Regions from separate parts of the Erwinia rhapontici genome, predicted to be linked through region 2. Evidence: predicted binding sites of a transcription regulator. Region 2 holds the regulator's gene; each other region holds the start of a gene.
The links. Region 2 encodes PurR, which represses purine synthesis genes. Its sites were predicted from a motif close to CANGCAAACGTTTGCNTG; they were not measured.
Positions count from the first base shown of each region.

Region 1 (7,538 bases), 1.3 Mb from region 2:
AGATCAATACCCGACCATTAATCGCCAAACTGTGGCAGCGAAAGCAGCAGGTTTACCTGCCCGTGCTTCATCCTTTCTCGACGGGTCAGTTACTGTTTCTGCGTTACGATGAGAAGACTGAACTGAAGATAAACCGCCTGCGTATTCCTGAACCGCCGCTGGATATCCGCAATCTGTTGCCGTTAAGCGAGCTGGATGTGCTGATCGTGCCACTGGTGGCGTTTGATGCCGGAGGACAACGTCTGGGGATGGGGGGCGGATTTTATGACAGGACGCTACAGAACTGGCAGCAGCACGGCTTTATGCCGATAGGGCTGGCGCATGATTGTCAGCAGGTAGACACCTTGCCGGTAGAGCAATGGGATATTCCCTTACCTGCGTTGATAACGCCTTCAAAGATCTGGCAGTGGTGAGGGGGGATCGCCGTAGGGGCGAGGCATGCCTCGCCCTGGGTCAGGCATGCCTGACCCCTACGCGGATAATTAATAAAGCAGACGTGCGCGAACGGTACCAGGAATTGCCTTCATCAGCTGCAGTGCTCTATCAGCCACATCTTGCGGCGCATCAACGTCGATGACCACGTAACCCATCTGCGGTGTCGTTTGCAGATACTGAGCGGAGATGTTGATACCCTGGTCAGCAAAGATCAGGTTGATCGCCGTCAGTACACCTGGACGGTTCTCATGGATGTGCATCAGACGGCTGGCATTCGCACCGTGCATTGGCAGCGAGGCTTCCGGGAAGTTAACCGCCGACAGTGTAGAGCCATTGTCAGAGTACTTGGCCAGTTTACCCGCGACTTCAATACCGATGTTCTCCTGAGCTTCCTGGGTCGACCCACCGATATGGGGTGTCAGGATCACGTTGTCGAACTCACACAGCGGTGAATTGAACGGATCGCTGTTGGTCGCAGGTTCTTCCGGGAAAACGTCAATCGCCGCGCCCGCCAGGTGCTTAGTGGCCAGCACGTGGCACAGCGCAGGAATATCCACCACGGTTCCGCGCGAGGCGTTGATCAGCAGTGCGCCGGGCTTCATCAGCGCCAACTCTTCCGGGCCCATCATATTCTGGGTGGACTGCGTTTCAGGCACGTGCAGGCTCACAACATCGCTCATATTCAGCAGGTCAGAGAGATGCTGTACCTGCGTGGCATTACCCAGCGGCAGTTTGCTCTCAATATCGTAGAAGAACACATGCATACCCAGGCTCTCGGCGAGCACACCCAGCTGCATACCGATATGACCGTAACCAATGATGCCCAGCTTTTTGCCGCGTGCTTCATAGGAACCCACAGCCAGTTTATGCCACTCGCCACGGTGTGCTTTCGCATTGGCCGCTGGAACACCGCGCAGCATCAGCAACAGCTCACCGATCACCAGTTCAGCTACGGATCGGGTATTGGAGAAAGGTGCGTTAAACACCGGAATACCACGCTTCGCTGCCGCATTCAGATCAACCTGGTTTGTCCCGATGCAGAAACAGCCAACGGCAACCAGTTTTTCTGCCGCAGCAAAGATCTCTTCGGTGAGGTTGGTGCGCGAACGCAGCCCGATGAAGTGCGCATCACGGATGGATTCCTTCAGTGTTTCGCTATCCAATGCGCCCTTGTGAAATTCAATGTTGGTGTAGCCCGCAGAGCGCAGATTATCAACTGCACTCTGATGAACGCCTTCCACCAGCAGGAATTTAATCTTGTCTTTCTCCAGTGATACTTTTGCCATTTCCCGACCCTATTTAGCAGACTTCAGATGTGGCTTAATCCCCATCATTGTTCCCGTTGACCAACGTAATCGCTGTCAGCTGCAATGGGAAAACCGTGGGGATATAAGATAGCCTTCTGTCAAAATAACAAAATCTACGCTGGCGGCAATACAAACGATTGCCTGGCCTCCAGCATGGCGCCCCCGACTCACAGAACATTGCGGCAGAAAATCATGGTGCAACGTGAACCTTCAGGAGGATCGCGCCTCAGGCAGCGACTATGTGACATAAGTCACTAAATTTCGCCTGCAAAAGAAAAGATGTTTTTCGCATAAAAATAACCGGCACCCGCGGGTGCCAGAGAGATCATTTCTGAATAGTTTGCACGCCGTTGGCTGTACCGATCAGCGCCACATCGGCACCACGGGCACCAAACAGACCCACAGTGACTACGCCTGGCAGCGCGTTAATTGCTGCTTCCAGCCGAATGGGGTCAATGATTTTGAGATTATGAACATCAAGAATAATGTTTCCATTGTCGGTCACCACGTTCTGGCGGTACTCCGGCTGACCACCGAGCTTCACCAGTTCGCGAGCAACGTACGAGCGCGCCATCGGGATAACTTCTACCGGCAGAGGGAAACGCCCCAGCACATCGACCTGCTTGGATGCATCCGCAATACAGATAAAGCGGTCGGCAACGGCTGCAATAATTTTCTCGCGCGTCAGCGCTGCGCCGCCGCCCTTGATCATCTGCATCTGCCCGTTAATCTCATCGGCACCGTCAACATAGACCGCCAGCTGATCGATCTCGTTAAGATCGAAGACATGGATGCCGTAGCCTTTCAGTTTGGCCGTGGAAGCTTCTGAGCTGGAGACCGCTCCTTCAATCTGATGTTTAATCGACGCCAGTGCATCAATGAAATGGGCAGCAGTCGACCCGGTGCCAACGCCAACGATAGTGCCCGGAGTGACGTAATCCAGAGCTGCCCAGCCGACAGCTTTTTTCAGTTCGTCTTGTGTCATGGTATGTTTAAAACCTGTGAGCCACTGTGTGCGCGTAGTATAAAGCAAGGCTGGGCAAAATCACCGCCCTGCAAGGGGTTTGATTGACGAGATTGGAACACACCCCACAAAGTGGTTGATTCGTAAAGTGGCGTAAGCTATACCCCCAATCTATGGCATAGTGCACAACCACACCTGAAAGAGAGTAGAACGATTAATGAAACGCCCGGATTATCGAACGCTTCAGGCGCTGGATGCAGTGATTCGCGAGCGCGGCTTTGAACGTGCCGCGCAAAAGCTCTGTATTACCCAGTCTGCGGTCTCACAGCGCATTAAGCAGCTTGAGAATATGTTTGGCCAGCCTTTGCTGGTGCGAACCGTACCGCCGCGCCCAACGGAACAGGGCCAGAAACTGCTGGCGTTATTGCACCAGGTAGAACTGCTGGAAGAAGAGTGGTTGGGTGACGATAATAGCGGCACCACGCCGTTACTGCTGTCGCTGGCGGTGAACGCCGACAGTCTCGCGACCTGGTTGCTGCCCGCGCTGAAAACCGTGCTGACTGATTCGCCAGTACGCCTGAATCTTCAGGTGGAAGATGAAACCCGCACCCAGGAACGCTTGCGTCGTGGTGAAGTGGTCGGTGCCGTCAGTATCCAGCCACAGCCGTTGCCGAGCTGTCTGGTCGATCAGCTCGGTGCGCTCGACTATCTGTTTGTCGGTTCAAAAGAGTTTGCTGCCCGCTACTTCCCAAATGGCGTGACGCGCTCTGCGCTGCTGAAAGCACCCGCCGTGGCGTTTGACCATCTGGATGATATGCATCAGGCGTTTTTACAGCAAAACTTTGATCTGTCACCGGGCAGCGTGCCCTGCCATATCGTCAACTCGTCAGAAGCTTTTGTGCAGCTGGCCCGTCAGGGAACCACCTGCTGTATGATCCCGCATTTGCAGATTGAGCGCGAACTGGCGGAAGGGGAATTGATTGATTTAACGCCGGGTCTGTTACAGCGCCGGATGCTTTACTGGCACCGCTTTGCCCCAGAAAGCCGCCTGATGCGCAAGGTGACCGATGCCCTGCTGGCGCATGGTCATCGTGTGCTGCGCCAGGATACAGAATAACCCGGCCAGGGGGCGGCCAGAAAAAAGGCCAGCCCCTACGACATTCTGCGTAGAGGCTGGCCTTCTGTTGCGGTCAGACTGCGTGGATTAAGGGTTACGCTGCAATTCAAATACCACGTCAACCTGGTCGTCGAAATGGATACTCTGCTGCTCATAGGTCTGGGCGGCAGAGGTCATTGGCGCAGCATCAGCGGCTTTGTACATCCGTGCCATCGGCATTGGCTGATAGTTAGCCACGTGATAACGAATGCTGTAAACCGGGCCCAGCTTCGTACCGAAGCCCTGTGCCAGATCGCCCGCCTGCTTTGTTGCATCATCAATAGCAGCTTTGCGCGCTTTCGCTTTGTACTCTTCAGGGTTTGCCACACCCAGTTCAACCGAACGAATTTCGTTCAGGCCTGACTTCAGTGCGCCATCGAGCAGTTCATTCAACTTATCCAGCTGACGCAGCGTGACCTGAACCTGACGCACAGCACGGTAGCCTTTCAGCACCGATTTACCGTCTTTCAGGTAGTCATATTCCGGTTGAGTACGCAGGTTGGCAGCGTTGATATCTTTCTTCTCTATGCTGTTTTTATTCAGAAAATCAAAATATTGCTGAACACGACTGTCTGCCTGTTTTTTCGCTTCACCGGCATCTTTAGCAGAAACACTCACCTCGATAGCCAGTGTTGCGATATCCGGCGTGGCATCAACGCTCGACTGCCCGGAGGTCACCACGTGCGGGCCATTGGGTAATTCATCAGCCTGCACTGCTAAGGGTAAAGTACCCAATCCAATCATTGCGGCCAGGGCCAGTTTCGTTAGCTTCACTGCTTCCTCCATGGGGTCTGTCATTATCTTATCGATAGCGCCATCGGTCAGTCGATAGCGAATTATTCCGTCAAAATGCGGCGGTACAACATATTTTAGGGCACATTAGCGCATCACACTATGACATCGATTCTGATAGTGAGTTCCCGCTACGCTATCCCGAGCGCCTGTAGCGCCAGTTTCAGCGCAATTGCCCACATCACCAACCCCACAAGCAGATTGATAATGCGCTGGGCACGCGTGGTGTTCAGCAGCGGTGCCAGCCAGGCGGCTAGCAGCGCGAGGCCGAAGAACCACAGTACTGAGGCGCTGGCGGAGCCTAAAGCAAACCAGCGGCGCGCTTCATCCGGTAGCTGCCCGCCCAGACTGCCCAACACCACAAAGGTATCCAGGTAGACGTGCGGATTGAGCCAGGTCACCGCCATCATGGTCGCGACAATGCGCCAGCGTCCCTGCTTTAAAACAGCGGCAGACGCCAGGTTGATATCGCCACTGAACGCTGTTCTCAGCGAGCCCCAGCCATACCACAGCAGGAAAGCCACTCCGCCCCACGTTACCAGATTGAGTAGCAGCTCGGATTGGTTAAGCAATGCGCTACCACCAAATATTCCGCCACAGATCAGCACAATATCACTCAGCGTACAGAGTGCAGCGGTCATCAGATGATACTGGCGGCGCACGCCCTGATTCATCACAAAGGCATTCTGCGGGCCAAGCGGAAGAATAAGCGCTGCGCCCATAGCAACCCCCTGAAAATAAACGGATAACATCACAATCGCCTCACCAGTCAAGATTTTCGGCAAGTGTATAGCGGCAATATCATTAGGGGAAATTGAAAGATTTAATGGTTAATAAGAAAGGCTAATACTGAGAGGGGCAAAGTAAGATAAGGGCCGACCGGAAAATGGCCGGCCCTGACAGGATTATTCCGCTTTCGCCACTTCTGCTTCTGGCGCTTTGACCTGGTGCAGATGAACATCCATCTGCGGGTAAGGAATACCGATGTTGTTGGCATCCAGCGTACGTTTGAAGTTTCTCATCAGGTCCCAGTAGACATCCTGTAAGTCACCCGCTTTGCTCCAGCAGCGAATCACCACATTAACCGAAGAGGCGGCCAGCTCGTTCAGGCCAATCTGCACACCGCGCTCCTGCAGAACGCGAGGCTCGGCATCCACCACGCCGCGCAGCAGTGTCAGCACTTCATCGATATCAGCATCGTAGGCGACGCCAATAATAAATTCATTGCGGCGTTCTGGCTCGCGGGAGAAGTTAATGATATTCCCCGCAATGATTTTGCCGTTTGGCACCACAACAATTTTACCGTCAGCACTGCGTAATGTGGTCGAGAAGATCTGTACATTAAGCACTGTTCCCATCACACCGCCCAGATCAACAAACTCTCCCGCGCGGAACGGACGGAAGGTGACCAGCAGTACACCCGCGGCCAGGTTCGAGAGCGAACCTTGCAGAGCCAGTGCAAACGCAAAGCCTGCGGCTGCCAGTGCAGCAATCACCGAGGCTGTCTGCACGCCTACACGTCCCATCGCAGCAATCAGCGTAAAGGCAATGATGCCGTAGCGCACCAACCCGGACAGGAAGTCAGCGACGGTAGGGTCAATTTTTCGTGCTACCAGCAGCTTATTCACCGTCCCGGAAATAAATCGGGCAGCAATCATACCGATAATGATAATCGCAATGGCCGCAACGATATTGACCGCATAGCTCAACAACAGCGCCTGATTACGCACCAGCCAGCCACCCGCATTATTGATGCCGTTTACCACATTTAAATCATCCATTCCCCTGTCCTTTTTCAGGCCCAAAATGGGCATTCGAATATCTGCCGTTCAACCAGCAGCCGATGGGGTTAAGGGTAAACAAGAAAATGGGGTTGTGCCAAATAAGCGGCGAAATTACCTGACAATTCAGAACTGAATGCATAAAAAAAGGCCCCTCAGGGCCTTTTTTAAACAGAGCGGGAACTTACAGTACGTCGACTGCGTTCAGCTCTTTGAATGCCTGCTCCAGGCGCACGATCATGGAAGCCTGTGAAGAGCGCAGCCATACACGTGGGTCGTAGTATTTCTTGTTCGGCTTATCAGCGCCTTCCGGGTTACCCAGCTGCGCCTGCAGATAGCCTTCGTTCTTTTTGTAGTACTGCAGGATGCCGTCCCATGTTGCCCACTGGGTATCGGTATCGATGTTCATTTTGATCACGCCGTAACCGATAGATTCTTCGATCTCAGCTGCTGATGAACCGGAACCACCGTGGAACACGAAGTCCAGTGAGTTCACTGGCAGGCCGTGTTTTTCGCTGACGTATTTCTGAGAATCACGCAGGATGGTCGGGGTCAGTTTCACGTTGCCTGGCTTGTACACACCGTGCACGTTACCGAATGAAGCAGCGATAGTGAAACGCGGGCTGATAGCGTTCAGCTTGGTGTAAGCGTAATCAACGTCTTCTGGCTGAGTGTACAGAGCAGAAGCGTCCATGTGGCTGTTGTCCACGCCGTCTTCTTCGCCACCGGTGCAACCCAGTTCAATTTCCAGGGTCATGTCGATTTTCGCCATGCGCGCCAGGTATTTGCTGGAGATCTCGATGTTCTCTTCCAGAGACTCTTCAGACAGGTCGATCATGTGAGAAGAGAACAGTGGCTTACCGGTTTTAGCGAAGTGCTCTTCACCCGCATCCAGCAGACCGTCGATCCACGGCAGCAGTTTCTTAGCGCAGTGGTCAGTGTGCAGAATAACAGGCACGCCATAGTGTTCAGCCATCAGGTGAACGTGGTGTGCGCCAGAGATGGCACCAAAAATAGCCGCAGCCTGTGGCTTGTCAGATTTCAGGCCTTTACCCGCGATGAAACCTGCACCACCGTTGGAGAACTGAATGATAACCGGCGCT
Region 1 is NZ_CP085627.1:933,408-940,945, reverse strand. Features, by position in the region: gene LJN55_RS04325 (5-formyltetrahydrofolate cyclo-ligase) at 1-413, shown strand, start outside; gene serA (phosphoglycerate dehydrogenase) at 483-1,721, opposite strand; gene rpiA (ribose-5-phosphate isomerase RpiA) at 2,068-2,727, opposite strand; gene LJN55_RS04310 (LysR family transcriptional regulator ArgP) at 2,924-3,823, shown strand; gene LJN55_RS04305 (oxidative stress defense protein) at 3,911-4,636, opposite strand; gene argO (arginine exporter ArgO) at 4,786-5,406, opposite strand; gene mscS (small-conductance mechanosensitive channel MscS) at 5,560-6,435, opposite strand; gene fbaA (class II fructose-bisphosphate aldolase) at 6,620-7,538, opposite strand, start outside.
Region 1: a site for PurR is predicted at 1,869-1,886, ahead of serA (phosphoglycerate dehydrogenase). Genes of this name have one in related genera too.

Region 2 (7,538 bases):
AGAGCTGAATATCCCTTGCCCGAAACGCCCCCGCACAAGCATTCAGATAGTAAGTGAACATCCTTTTAAAACGCTCGCCATATTTATCCGACAGTTGAGGCCAGGCGCTAAGAAAACGCTGATACCAGTGCATTAACGTCACATCATAATCAGCGCCAATATTGTGCCAGTCTTCCATCACGAACCAGGGTTCGCTGGCGGCGGCAATATGACGCACAGAGGGCAGGCAACCGTTAGGGAAAATGTATTTGTCGATCCACGGGTCAACATCATTATTGGTTTTGTTAGCACCAATGGTATGCAGCAGGAAAATACCTTCCGGTTTCAGATTACGATTCACCACATCAAAATAGGTAGCGTAATTTTTCGGCCCGACATGTTCAAACATTCCGACAGAAACAATACGGTCGAACTGCTCAGACAGGTCGCGATAATCCTGAAGCAAAATCGTCACATTCAGCCCTTCGCAGCGCTGTTGCGCCAGCTTTTGTTGTTCGGCGGAAATGGTAACACCCACAACATTTACGCTAAAGTGACGCGCGGCATATTCGGCCAGACCTCCCCAGCCACAGCCAATATCCAGTAAAGACATGCCCGGTTCCAGCTGAAGTTTTTCACAGATCATCTGCAATTTGGCTTCCTGAGCGTCTTCCAGCGTACGGGCTTCTTTCCAGTAACCGCAGGAATATTGCATATAAGGATCGAGCATGTGGGTGAAGAGATCGTTACCCAGATCATAATGCTCTTTGCCAACAATCCACGCGCGTTTGCGCGTTTGCAGATTCGTGAGTCGGGAGGCCACAACACGCAAGGTGTCGCGGAAATGGTGAGGGAGTTGCTGATCTAATTTTGACTGCAAAACACGCTGGAAAAAGATATCCAGGCGTTCGCATTCCCACCAGCCATCCATATAGCTTTCACCTAACCCCAGCGATCCTTCCTGCAGAATGCGTTTAAAAAAAACGGGGTTGGTAATCTGGATATCCCAGGGACGGGAACCATTGATTTCAATATTGGCCTGACTCAACATTTCCTGGACGATTCGATACCACGGGTTGTCGTCAAGGCTCACTTCTTCTATACACGATGAACTCATAGCTTCTCCATCACCCTGTGTGATTAAAACCTGAGAAAAAGAATTGTCTGTTTCTACAGGCCTGTGAGAGCACTCACGGCGAATGCCGCAGTCTGATATCCGACGTTAAAAAAGAGGTTTGATGTGAAACTGACAGAGGTCGTAACGTAGTCACTCGGAACAACTCCATGACAACCCTGTCAGGAACCAACAGTGGACGACGACAAACGCCATCGCCCACTCAAAAATGGTGTTAAGTTGTTATTTTATATTGCGCTGAAAAGTATATGCCCACGAAAGGTAATATTCAATTCATTATTGTTAGGGCGCTAACTAAGTGTTTTTACAGGATTCCACCTGGCCCGGCGCCGTCAGGTGGGGCTGTTTTTGCTCCGCCAGTCGCTGGACGATATAGCCAACGACAGCCAGAACAATCGTGCCAGCCATCACCAGCGTAGTGGTCTGTAACGGGGATTCAATCCATGTTGACACCGCCAGACTGGCGAAAAAACAGAGGCCGAGCTGCAACATATTCTGCAAGGCGGCGGCTTTACCGGTCGCCTGGGGGAAGGGCAGTAACGCACTGGACACCACAATCGGGTAAATCGCACCGTTTGCCATCGCCATTCCACAAAACGGCAGTAGCAATGCAAACAAGGAAGGCTGCGGCTGCAGTGAAACAAAATAGATCGCGAGAATGCTGACGCTGTAGAAGGCCAGCAGCCATGGCAACAATTGGCGCCCGGCAAAGTGGTTCAACAGGGCGCGGCAGCTAAACCCGCCCACAAGAAATGCCACAGTTTGCGGAACATAGCTGAGGCCAATATCTGCAGGGGACAAACCAAGGTTACCCAGAATGAAAGGGGACCCGGTGAGCCAGGCAAAGAAGCTGGCAGAGCACGCGGCATAAATCGCCACGTTGCCACTGTAAATAGGAGACTTCAGCAATGTGAGGAAGCCAGGAGTGCGAGGCTTAACGACGCCGTGATCGTCCACCGGGCGTGACGGCAAGCGCAATGTAGGGATCAGTAGTGCGAGGCTGAGCAGTAGCAAGACAACGAAAATCGAACGCCATGAAAAGTGTTGCAGTAGCCAGGCACCCAACAGGGGAGCCAGCGCAGGCGAGAGGGCCACCAGAGGCATAATGGTGGCAAAGACACGGTTGGCCCGCGGACCACTGTAGCGATCGACCACCAGGGCCTGCCAGCTCACCGCCGCAGCACACACCCCCACGGCCTGAACAAAGCGAACGATCAGCAACCAGAAAGCCGACTCTACCCACAGCATTGCCGCACAACCAACGGCGAACAAACTCAACCCCATCATCAATACAGGTTTTCGGCCGATGCGGTCTGACAGCGGGCCCCAGACTAGCTGTGCGCAGGCAAACCCGGCGAGGAAGATACTTAAACTGGCGCTAATGGCACCGGCTTCCGTCTGCAAGTCATGTTGCATCACGCCAAACGCGGGTAGGTACATATCGGTAGCAAGAAAGCCCAGCATGCTGAGCAGCGCAAGGTAAATCATAAATCCTTTGGAACGCATGGTTTTTAACTCTTATTAGACAATTTTTTTACGCGTGCAGTGTAATCGCGTGCTGACCCGTCTGTGAAACGCTAATATTCGTGGGTTGCGATGAAAAATATTGAAGGCAAATCATGTGGTCTGAACATTCTCTTGAAGTGGTAGATGCGGTGGCGAGGACGGGCAGCTTTACCGCTGCTGCGGCGGAATTGCATCGCGTCCCCTCCGCAGTAAGTTATACCGTGCGCCAGCTGGAAGCCTGGCTGGCCGTGAGTCTGTTTGAGCGTCGTCATCGTGATGTGGAGTTGACGGACGCCGGACGGGTTTTCATTGAAGAAGGTCGTGCTGTTATCAAAAAAATGCTCGCCACTCGCACACGCTGTCAACAGGTGGCTAACGGCTGGCGGGGACAAATCAATATCGCGGTCGACAGAATTGTGCGCCCGGCACGCACCCGGCAGCTGGTCGTGGATTTCTACCGGCATTTTCCGGATATGGAACTGCATATCATGCCGGAAGTGTTCAACGGTGTGTGGGATGCGCTGGCTGACGGTCGCGTCGATGTTGCGATCGGTGCGACTCAGGCGATCCCGGTACGAGGACGTTTTGCTTTTCGTGATATGGGAAGTCTTAACTGGCGCTGCGTGGTGAAAACGTCACATCCTCTGCTGAGCCATGAGGGACCGTTAAGCGAGACGTTAATCCGTGAGTGGCCATCGCTGGTGCTGGAAGATACCTCACGTGCCTTGCCGAAACGCACCACGTGGACATTAGATAATCAACGACGGCTGGTGGTGCCTGACTGGGAAAGTGCGTTTGACTGCCTGCGAGCCGGGCTGTGTGTTGGGATGGTACCCGGTCATTTTGCCCAGCCCTGGCTGCAACAAGGCGTGTTAGGAGAAGTGACGCTGACGTCCCCGTTTCCCGACAGTCCCTGTTATCTCAGCTGGTCGGAACAAAGCGCCTCACCGGCGCTAAGTTGGTTACTGGACTATCTGGGGAGCACAGAAACCCTGAATGCAGAGTGGTTAAGCGAACATCCTGGCCAGTGGCAGGTGAGTGATTAACGGCGGTAGTCGCGGAAAGGACCATCGGCAACGGAACGACGCTCGATCAGTGAAGGGTGAACTTCAATGGTTTGCGGATCTTCGCGCTTGCTGGTAATACGGTCCAGCAACATATCAAAAGCGGTTTCGCCCAGACGCTCTTTTGGCTGGTGGACGGTGGTCAGTGCGGGCGTAAAGTAGCGGGCGTTGCGCACGTTATCATAACCGATCACTGAAATATCCTGCGGTACGCGTAGCCCCATTTCATCTGCTGCGCAAATCGCGCCCATGGCCATAATATCACCGCCACAGAAAATGGCCGTTGGGCGCTGCTTCTGCGACAAAATTTGCTGCATGGCGCGATAGCCAGATTCAGGTTCAAAATCGCCCTGCACCAGCCATTCATCGCGCAAAGTGATGCCCGCTTCTGCCAGTGCCTTCAGGAATCCGGCATGGCGGCCACCGCCTGTATTACGCTCAAGCTGGCCTGGGATCGCGCCGATATCGCGGTGCCCGCGTTCGATCAGGTAGCGCCCCGCCAGGTAACCACCCTCAAAAGCATTATCAAGCACGGTATCAGTGAAATCACCGCGTGATTCGCCCCAATCCATGACGACCATCGGAATATTACGGTTATCTTCCAGCATAGAAATCAACGTGTCAGGATATTCTGAACACATCACCAGCAGCCCATCGACGCGTTTTTGCGCCATCATTGACAGATAGGCCTGTTGCTTTTGCAGGTCGTTGTGCGCATTGCCCAAAATCAGCGTATAGCCTTTGGCAAAGCAGCGGTTTTCTATTGCTTCAATGATCTCTGCAAAATAGGGCGCTTCACTGGATGTTGCCAGAAGGCCAATGGTTTTGGTGTGGTTGACCTTCAGACTGCGGGCTACGGCGCTGGGGGAATAATGCAATTCTTTGATTGCAACCCATACCGCTTCGCGCGTCTCTTCGGCTACAAAGCGCGTTTTGTTAATCACGTGAGACACAGTGGTGGTTGAAACACCGGCGCGCTTTGCCACATCCTTAATTGTTGCCATGAAAATCGTACTCCTGGTGTTATCGTAACATCTTGATAACTAATTGGTTAAACGTTTGCCTGGGTACAGCCATTCCTTCCCGACCAGAATTATTTTGGGTGCTGTCTCAAAGGGTCGGGAAGGGGTAAAATCGTCCGTAGAGTGACATGCAGTGCTGACTTTTACACGTTGCCAACGGTGTTGCGCAACGGAATAAAGAATTCTAACAAGGCTGCGCACAGAAAACGAGATTTTTACGGGTAACTGTGGGAAAATCTGTTGGCTTACTAATAACAAGGTTATTGAGGAGAGAGAATGAACACTGATATGAAAATGACGGCGCTGACCGTTGTGGGTTCACTGCTGATGATTATTGCGTTTAGTTTTACGGCGGTAATGCATTAATTCTTGCACGGGAGGAGGAAACTCTTCCCGAACCCACACGCATTATCGAATCGTTTTAGGCGTCATCATACGGCGCGCACCGATGTAATGTTCCTGCCAGTAATCTTCGCTCAACGCACTGACCTGAATATCTTTACCTGTCCGTGGAGACTGAATAAATTTCCCTCCACCCAGATAGACGCCAACATGATCTGCTGTGCCACGTCCGTTAATACGGAAGAAGACCAGATCACCTTTCTCTAACTGATCGCGCTTAATCGAAGCCGCATCACGCAGATGGTACATTTCATTAGCCGTGCGTGGGATCTTGAACTTCACCAGGTCTTTATAGGCATACCACACCAGACCACTGCAGTCGAAACCGGTTTTCGGAGAGGTGCCGCCCCATTGATAAGGTTTACCGAGCTGGCCCATCAGCTTGTTCATCGCCGTCTCACGTGCTTTCTGGTAGCGAGCGCGATGCGCTTTGCTGAGTTTGAGCGGGGCGTTCAGAGCATCGTTATCATCGTCAGTGGCTTTGCTGCCTGCGCGTTGACGACCATAATGTTTTTTATCTGCTTTTTTGCTGGCCGCGAGTTTTTTACTCAGTGTTTTCTTCTCCACCTTCGCATTACGCACCGGGGCCACGCTGGTTTTTTTCTTTTCTTTCTCTTTCAGTTTTTTTGCCAGCAGAAGCCGTGCTGATTTAGAGGGTTCTTTTTTAGCGGTTTCTTTGGCTTTCTTACTGACAGGTTCTTTGACTTTTTTGGTCGAAGTGGCTTTTACCGGGCGGCGCTTACGGCGGTCATCTACACGTGCAGTATTGCTTTCGGCTTTTTGCTGTTTTGCATTAATAGGGGCATGTGGCGATGCGTGCGCCATGTTGAAGAACAGCTGAGTGAAAGCCAGTATGAAGAGCGTGATGAGTAAACGCATCGTTCCCATTAACAGTTTGTGCGCTACAAAAAAGCAGCAACGCGGTAAAAAAAGAGATTTCTGCGGTATGCAGAAGGTTAGGCCAATTCTAATCTAACTTCTTAACAAAGGGTAAGGTCTTTTTTGTTTCAATAATACAGATCAAGAAAATGATGTAATATTGAGCACAATCAGGTGGTTAACCCAGCAATAAAACCAGTGTTAGTCATAACAGGTGCAGCAGTGATGATAAGAAAATGTTATTTTGTTTCCCTGTTTTGTCTATTAGTCACATTTTTACCTCTCTCGCATGTGAAAATGTCATTTTCATCGCCAGGGCAGAATCGCTACAATAAGCAGGCTGCGCCCAGCCTACACACGATGTATCGTATTGAGGAAGATATTTATGAGTACTGTTGAAAAAATTCAACGTCAGATCTCTGAAAACCCTATTCTGTTGTACATGAAAGGGTCCCCTAAACTGCCAAGCTGCGGTTTCTCTGCTCAGGCTGTTCAGGCGTTATCTGCTTGTGGCGAGCGCTTCGCGTACGTTGATATTCTGCTGAACCCGGACATCCGTGCAGAAATGCCAAAATATGCCAACTGGCCAACGTTCCCACAGCTGTGGGTAGACGGTGAGCTGGTGGGTGGCTGCGATATCATCATCGAGATGTATCAGCGCGGCGAGCTGCAGCAGTTGATTAAAGAAACTGCGCAGAAATATCCGTCTGACGCCGCAGAGTAACGCAGGCTTATTGGCAGCATAAAAAAAACCGGGCCCTGAGAGGTCCGGTTTTTTTTCGAGTTTACAGCACGTTGCTTTATTCTTCGCTGTCGTCACTTTCTGCATCAACCGGCAGTGGCCAGCCTCCCAGACGTTTCCAGCGGTTGACCAGTTCGCAGAACAGATCGGCCGTTTGCAGGGTATCGTACAGTGCGGAGTGTGCCTGGGCGTTATCAAAAGGCATTCCAGCTGCGGTACAGGCCTTCGCCAGAACGGTTTGCCCCAGTACAAGCCCGCTGAGTGCCGCGGTGTCAAAGGTGACGAATGGGTGGAAAGGATTACGCTTCAGGCTGGCGCGTTCGGCAGCCGCATTCATGAAGTTCAGATCGAATGTGGCGTTGTGCGCCACCATAATCGCCCGGCTACAGCCGCTCTCCTTAATTCCCTTGCGCACCAGTTTGAAAATGGCATGCAACGCTTCATGTTCACTGACCGCACCGCGCAGCGGATTCTCCGGGTCGATACCGTTAAATGCCAGCGCTTCAGGTTGCAGAACTGAACCGACAAAAGGCTCTACGTGGAAATGGATCGTCTCATCTTTCTCCAGCCAGCCATCGTCATTCATCTTTAGCGTCACCGCTGCGATTTCCAGTAATGCGTTAGTTTTGGCATCAAAACCGGCGGTTTCAACATCAATAACGACTGGATAAAAACCGCGAAAACGGCTGCTAAGGGTATTCAGTTCATTCGATTCAGACATCGGCATCTCACAGGAGAAAAAAAGGCAGCGCGCATTATGGCAAATTTTGTCGGGGGATGCAGCAGGGAGGGGAAGCGGGTGCCTAAAA
Region 2 is NZ_CP085627.1:2,237,821-2,245,358, forward strand. Features, by position in the region: gene cfa (cyclopropane fatty acyl phospholipid synthase) at 1-1,096, opposite strand, end outside; gene punC (purine nucleoside transporter PunC) at 1,409-2,620, opposite strand; gene punR (DNA-binding transcriptional activator PunR) at 2,734-3,666, shown strand; gene purR (HTH-type transcriptional repressor PurR) at 3,663-4,688, opposite strand; gene cydH (cytochrome bd-I oxidase subunit CydH) at 4,983-5,072, shown strand; gene LJN55_RS10570 (C40 family peptidase) at 5,115-5,987, opposite strand; gene LJN55_RS10575 (Grx4 family monothiol glutaredoxin) at 6,373-6,711, shown strand; gene rnt (ribonuclease T) at 6,788-7,456, opposite strand.

Region 3 (7,538 bases), 1.9 Mb from region 2:
GATTTCTGCGAAGAGAGCAATGAAACCGCCGACATGGTGAAATCGTTCCGCAGTGAGAACGTCAAGTATCTCTACAGCGTGCCGCACACCTTCTTCTACGACAAAGGGAAAGGGGATGTGAAAAGCATGCTGGAATATTCCGGTGTCGACTTGTCGCACGTGCTGATCGCGGACACCATGAACCACACCAAACACTGCCGCTATATTGTGAACCCGCCTGGCGTTGATGCCACGATTCACCAGCACGTGGGTGTGGGCGAAGGGGAAGTCGATTTCCAGACGCTGTTCCAGACGCTGCGTGATATGGACTTTGCTAACCGCACGTTCAAAGTCGGTGGTGAGTCAATTATTGCCTCTTCACTGTTCGGTTACCCGGAAAAAATGAATCGTCAGGCAGTGGAAACACGCGAACTGATCGAGCGTGAGCTGCTGAGAAAATAAAGCGGGGCGGCAATGGCCGCCCGGTGAACCTTTGAGGTAACACCATGAATAAAGATAACGTCAAACTGGCTATTGCACCGATCGGCTGGACCAACGATGACATGCCTGAGTTGGGTAGTGAGAATACCTTCCAGCAGATCGTCAGTGAAATGGCGCTGGCAGGTTTTACCGGCAGTGAAGTGGGCAGTAAGTACCCGCGCGATCCGGCCGTGCTGAAGCCGATGCTGGACATCCGTGGTATCGAGATCGTCAATGCCTGGTTCAGCACCTTCTTTGCTAACGGCGATAAAGCGAAAACTATTGATGAATTCATCAACCATCGTGATTTCCTGCATGCGATGGGGGCAAAAGTGATTGGCTGTTCAGAGCAGAGTCTGAGCATCCAGGGCACCACTAAAGCCGTGCTGGAAGAGAAACCTCACTTTACCGATGAACAGTGGCGTCTGACGGTGGAAGGCTATAACGAGCTGGCGAAACTGGCGGCTGAGAAGGGCATGACCGTGGGTCTGCATCATCATATGGGCACCGGTATTCAGACCACTGCCGAGGTGGATCGCTTTATGACCGAGACTAACGATGATGTTTATCTGCTGTTCGATACCGGCCACGCTTACTACTCTGAGGGATCCCAGGAAGCCATGCTGGCCATCCTGACGAAATACCTGCCGCGCATTAATCACGTGCACTTAAAAGACGTGCGTGATGAGGTTGTGGCGCAGGTGAAAAGCCAGAAGTTGTCATTCCTTGATGGCGTGAAGAAAGGCACCTTCACCGTTCCGGGTGATGGCGTGATTGATTTCGATCCGGTGTTTAAAATTCTCGACGATTTCGGCTACAAAGGCTGGATGGTGGTGGAAGCGGAGCAGGATCCTGCTCTGGCTAACCCATTTGAGTATGCGGTAAAAGCGCGTAAGTATATTCGCGAACACGCGGGGCTGTAAGAGCCAATAAAAAGCCCCCCGCACCAGAGGTGTGGGGGGCTTTTTTTACGCCATCAGATTATTTCAGCTGAATGGTGCTGATAATGCTTTCGGCTTCGGTTTGTGCCTGCTGCTGGTTTTCCGCAGGCAGCGTGATCTGCAGTGTCAGCAACTTGCCATCGACTTTACCCAGAACCACAGAAGACCATGAAGACTGGTTATTGGCAGAGATCACGGTGTCCAGCTGCTGTAACTGCTGGCCTTTCACGGTAATCGCTTTGTTGGTCACGACCTGAAGCTGTGCATCACGGTTACGCTGCTGCGCTTCAAGACGACCTGCCAGCACATCAAGCCCTTCGTTCGTGCTCTCACCATCAATCACGATGATCGCTTTCTGCCCTGACTCATCCGCATAGACGTGCATATTGTTTGCCTGAGTGCCGAGCTTACCGCTCTTGTCAGACATGCCTGCCGGCAGGGTGAAACTCAGTTTGCCATCCATCAGAGTGACATTCTGATTGGACTGACTGCTGCTGACGCCATTGTCATCGGCGGCAGCTTTCTCATCTTTCTTGCCATCACAGGCAGCCAGTCCAGCTACCAGCAGCGCGATTCCGGCATATTTCAGTAAGTTACGCATCAGGGTTCCTTTCACATTGGTCGCGTAGAGATCAGGTGCTTATACAATCGTATTCAGCCTTCAAAAGCAACTTATACCCGTCGTACTTCACGCTGCAGCGGTGTTGGCTGCGGCTCGAATGACTTGGGGTATATAACGGCCTGAGTTCAAACCTCAGATTAACCGAAGTTGACGCGGGTGCTATTGGATTTCTCTGCTAATCGTTTCAGCGCGGCATTCAGCAGCACGCCGTAAGCCGGCAGGAAGAACACCATACAGATAAGCACTTTGAAACTGTAATCCACCAGGGCGATCTCCACCCAGTGGGTGGCCATAAACAGGTCAGGACTTTTATAGAAGGCAATAAAGAAGAAAGCGAGGGTATCGCTGATATTGCCGAGGAACATCGCCGCCGCCGGGGCCATCCACCAGGCGGCTTTCTGGCGCAGGCGATTGAACACGTGGATATCGAGGATCTGGCCGAGCGCATAGGCCATAAAGCTGGCGCAGGCGATGCGGGCAACAAACAGATTCATCTCTTCCAGCGCTGCGAAGCCCTGCCATTCGCCCTGATAAAACAGTGCGGAGATGGTGTAGGAGATAAACAGCGCCGGGATCATCACGGCAAGGATAATGCGTCGTGCCAGTGGGGCACCGAAAATCCGTACCGTCAGGTCAGTCGCCAGGAAGATAAATGGGAAGCTGAACGCGCCCCAGGTGGTGTGCAAACCAAAAATTGCCACCGGCAGCTGCACCAGATAGTTACTGGAGGTGATCACCAGCAAATGGAAAAGGGACAGCCAGACCAGCGCGTGGGTGCGCTGGCGCGTAGAAAAAGCGATCATTGTTGTCAGCCTTTTTAGATTGGGGTGAGGGAACCCATGAAAATTTGTCTGTGTTTCGCTCAGGCGAATTCGCGGCATATTACCGCTTTGACCTGCTAATGCAATGGTTAATTTTAACGCAAACGTTATCGTTGCAGGCAATCCTTGCACACGCACCGACTGGCGCTAAAATAGACGCGTCCGTAACATAATGACTGAGAATATCATGAGCGACCTTTTCGCCAATCCCGACCAGACCCTTGATGCGCTGGGCCTGCGCTGCCCGGAACCGGTGATGATGGTGCGCAAGACTGTGCGCCATATGCAAGACGGTGAAACCCTGTTGATTATCGCTGATGACCCGGCCACCACGCGCGATATCCCTGGTTTCTGCCGTTTTATGGAGCATACGCTGGTGGCTCAGAACACCGATGTTCTGCCGTATCAGTTTTTGCTAAAGAAAGGATTGTAAGGTGCGGGTCGGGCATGCCCGACCCCTACGATATCCGGCGCTATCCCGGTGTGGCGATGCATGCCCGACCCACAACCTTGTACGTTGCACTATCCTGCCGTGGCGACGTATGCCTGGTCTCTGGTTGCGCTATCCCGTAGGGGCGAGGCATGCCTCGCCCAACGTTTACCCCGTTATTTCTTTCGTAACAACCGCAGTGCGTTAGCGGTTACTAACGCTGTCGCCCCCGAGTCTGCCAATACCGCGAGCCACAGTCCCGTTATCCCCAGTAACGTCGTCACCAGGAACAGCCCTTTCAGCCCCAGCGCCAACGCCACATTCTGGCGGATATTGGTATGGGTTGCGCGCGACAGGCGGATCATCGTGGCCAGGCCATTAAGCCGGTTATGGGTCAGTGCGGCATCGGCGGTTTCCAGTGCGACATCACTGCCGCTGCCCATTGCAATACCGATGGTAGCGGCCTTCATCGCCGGAGCATCATTAATGCCGTCACCGACCATTGCTACCGGCTGCTGCTGATTAAGCTGGCTGATTGCCGCGACTTTATCTTCCGGCAACAGGCCTGCGCGGTAGTCAATATTCAGCTCAGTGGCGATGGCCGCGGCCGCGCGTGGATTATCGCCCGTCAGCATCACGGCCTGGATGCCCAGTGATTTCAGCTCGTCCAGTGCAGCTTTGGCATCGGCACGCAGCGTATCGCGCAGCGCAATGATCCCCAGCAACTGCTGGCCATCATGCATCAGCACTACGGTATTGCCCGCGTTTTCCAGGGTTTCCACGTTCTCTCGCTGCGGTGCCAGCAACTCTTCAGGCAGTTTTGATGGTGCGCATATGGAAAGTAAGCGACCACTCACAATTGCTTCCACACCGCTGCCCGCCAGGGCGCGTTGCGCTTCGGCTTCAGGGATGGTCAGCTGTCGGTCTGTTGCCGCAGCCACAATCGCCAGCGCCAGCGGGTGGGAGGAACCCTGTTCAATGGCGGCAGCCGTTGCCAGTAACTGATCCTCATCCAGTGCGGCCAGCGGCAGAATAGCAGTGACCTGCGGTTTGCCTTCGGTCAGGGTGCCGGTTTTATCAAAGGCGATGGTACGTACGCTGCCCAGGTTTTCCAGCGCCGCACCGCCTTTAATTAATGCACCCCGGCGTGCCGCAGCGGCCAGCCCGGAAGTAATCGCCGCCGGCGTGGAAATCACCAGCGCGCACGGGCAACCGATCAGCAGCAGTGTTAATCCTTTATAGATCCACGGTTGCCATTCAGCGCCCATGAGCAGCGGCGGTACCAGCACCACCGCCAGCGACAGTGCAATAATGGCTGGGGTGTAGATACGACTGAAGCGATCAAGGAAACGTTCAATCGGCGCGCGCCGCTCTTCGGCTTCTTCAATCAGATGCAGAATGCGGTCAATGGCACTTTTACCGGGTTCGGACACCACTTCCAGCTGCACCAGTCGATCCACGCTCAGGCAACCAGCGGCGATGGTTTCATTTTTCTGGCGTTCAACCGGCACTGACTCCCCGGTGAGGGCACTTTCATCAAAGCTGGCAAAAGTACTGAGCAGTTTCGCATCGGTGGGCAGCCGCGCACCGGCGGCCACTTCAATGACATCTCCGGGGCGTAACGCGTTCACCGCCACGTTTTCACGCAGACCTGAACGCAGGCGTAGCGCCGTATCCGGCTTCAGTGCCATCAGCGCAGTCACACCTTTGCGTGCACGCCCGGCGGCAAAGGACTCCAGCCTCTCTCCCAGCATAAACAACAGCAGCACCATCGCCGCTTCTGCGGTAGCGCCGATAAACAGTGCGCCGAGAGCCGCAACGGTCATCAGGGTTTCAATGCTGAATGGCGACCCGCTGCGCATCAGACGCAGGGCGCTGCGGCCAATCGGCCAGACGCCAACCAGTGTGGTCAGGGTAAAGGCCAGCGTGCCTGCCGGATGATTCAGGCTACTCAGCAGTGCACTTATCGCCATCAGTACAGCCAGCAGAATCAGGTTCACATTCTCCTGCCAGAAACTCTGTTCAACTTTAGGTGCGGTGGGGGCATCGCTGCGCTGTAATTGAAAACCGGCGCGAGCCACTGCCCGTTCAACGTCATCACGGATATCGCTGCTGGCATCGACCCGCAGTTTTTCGCTGGAAAATACCACGCGCGCCATGGCTACCTGAGGGAGTTGTTTTACCGCGGTTTCTACCTTGCGTGCGCAGGCCGGGCAGTCCATCCCTGTCACCTGCCAGCTGAAGCTTAATGCGCCAGCGGGCCTGTCACCCTCATCATCGGGGTCGTTCCCCGAACTGCAGGCTGTATCTTCACAACAGGGTGCATCAACGCCTGCTGCGCTGACAGCGGTGATTTTTTGAATAACGGGACGCGGGCGGGTGCTGCATCCGTGCTGTTTGCTGGTGTGCTGGTGACCACAACCACATGAAGAGTGCTGGTGCATAACGCCTCCTGACAGGTATCGGCGGGCACCAATGCCCGTCGAAGCCTATCTTACACTCTGGAGTGGACTCCAGAGTCAAGCGCTATACCCGTCATACTTCGAGCCTCAGGTGCGTTGGCTGCACCCGCTCACTCCAGTCACATAGTTATCTATGCTGCTGGAGACTATGAGCCTCATCCGTGAGGCTCACCCTGCGGGCTTGCCGCGTTACTCGGCCTGGCCTCGCCCCAGGGGGGCAGCGCGTTGCGCGGTTCAAAAAGGCTAAAGCCTTTTAGTCCTGAAACTCGAATTATTTAGGGTATGGTACAAATTACAACCACAGGGCGCGCACAATCATAAAGTGACCGCCGAAATAGCAGGCGGCGATAATCGCACTGTCAGCGCTAAAGCGGCGGCGATAATGGCTGACTAACCAGACGATGTTACCCAGCAGTAGCAATATTGCTCCGGCCATCAGGGTAAAGGCATCTTCGGACGGCAGAACAAAATAACGTTCCGTCGCCAGCCAGACCATCAGCAGTGCCATACCGAAAAAGGTGCAGATCGGCCAGCGCAGTTCTTCCAGACGGCTCCAGATCGTGGCGATTACCACGCCACCGACGATCAACAGCACTAACGGGATGGGCCAGAACACACTGAGCGTCATCTGGCTGGCGAAGTAGAGGGTATAAAGCAGGTGCGACAGGAAGAAAGCACCGATGGCATACAGCATACGTTTGGTGGGCAGTAACGTGAGCGCATCACCCACCAGTGTTGCCAGTACGCCCAGCAGAATCAGGTAATCAGTGGTTGCCAGCACCGGAGCCTGCCACGCCCAGGCCAGCAGCAGCAACATGGTGACGGGTTTAAATACCCAGCGTTGCCACTGTGGGCCACGATAGGAGGCATCAACATACAGCCAGCCGGAAAAAAGAACCGCAAGGAATGACCAAATCATAAATTGTCCCTGTTGTTATAGATGAAAGTGATGCAACTTCACTCAGTCTAGGTGAAGGGGGGGGGATGTGACAATGAGAGGTCTCCGGTTGTATCCTGTTGCGCACGCGATGCACATACTCACCTTTTTACCTTCAGGAGGATGAAGAAAACATGAAGCCCCCTCTGATCTTTTTTATCGTACTGGCCGTGATCGCCATCTTAGCAACCCGTCAATTTATTAAGCAGCGGCGTGAAGTGGCGGTTAATGATGCTTCGCCGGTACGGTCTCTGGTGGTGGAAGTGAAATCCAAGCGAGAATACCCGGCTCCGAACCGCCGTTCACGCCAGCGCGAACATATTCCGGTAGAGGATATGCGTTATGAAGCCTGGTTCCACCCGTTAAACGGGGCAGGCGATTTTAAGCTGGGGTTAACTGCCGGGGATTATCATCAGATGGATAAGGGCAGTAAAGGTGAGCTGAAGGTCAAAGGTTCACGCTTTATCAGTTTTGTGCCTGAGACAGCACCCTGATGCGATGCCGGAAAATGATCTTTCCGGCACGCAGACCCCGAACCTGATGAGGGAACGCGGCGGGTTACTGCTTAGGAAAATTCTTCTTTTGCCAGGCCAGCAGTTCAAAAACCCCGAAGAAAAACACTTTAATCTGCATCAGACCGCTCAGTTTTTCTGCGCCTTTCGGTTGAGTGGTGCGCATCAGCACCAGTTGCAGACCATGCATAATCACCATGAAAAACAGCGCGACGTTAACAAAGTACGTGAGCGGTTTCGGGAACGGGTGTACCACGTTAAGCAGTAAAAAGGCCCAGACGAACAGCATCAGCACGCGGCCAGCATTAATCAGCATTGGAAATCTCCTTGTCAACACGGTGACGAATATACAGG
Region 3 is NZ_CP085627.1:345,248-352,785, forward strand. Features, by position in the region: gene LJN55_RS01450 (sugar phosphate isomerase/epimerase family protein) at 1-441, shown strand, start outside; gene iolE (myo-inosose-2 dehydratase) at 486-1,382, shown strand; gene LJN55_RS01460 (DcrB family lipoprotein) at 1,441-2,001, opposite strand; gene LJN55_RS01465 (7-cyano-7-deazaguanine/7-aminomethyl-7-deazaguanine transporter) at 2,160-2,825, opposite strand; gene tusA (sulfurtransferase TusA) at 3,031-3,276, shown strand; gene LJN55_RS01475 (zinc/cadmium/mercury/lead-transporting ATPase) at 3,450-5,717, opposite strand; gene LJN55_RS01480 (lysoplasmalogenase) at 6,028-6,654, opposite strand; gene LJN55_RS01485 (DUF2500 domain-containing protein) at 6,807-7,166, shown strand; gene LJN55_RS01490 (DUF1145 family protein) at 7,231-7,500, opposite strand; gene rsmD (16S rRNA (guanine(966)-N(2))-methyltransferase) at 7,490-7,538, opposite strand, start outside.
Region 3: a site for PurR is predicted at 2,941-2,958, ahead of tusA (sulfurtransferase TusA). Genes of this name have one in related genera too.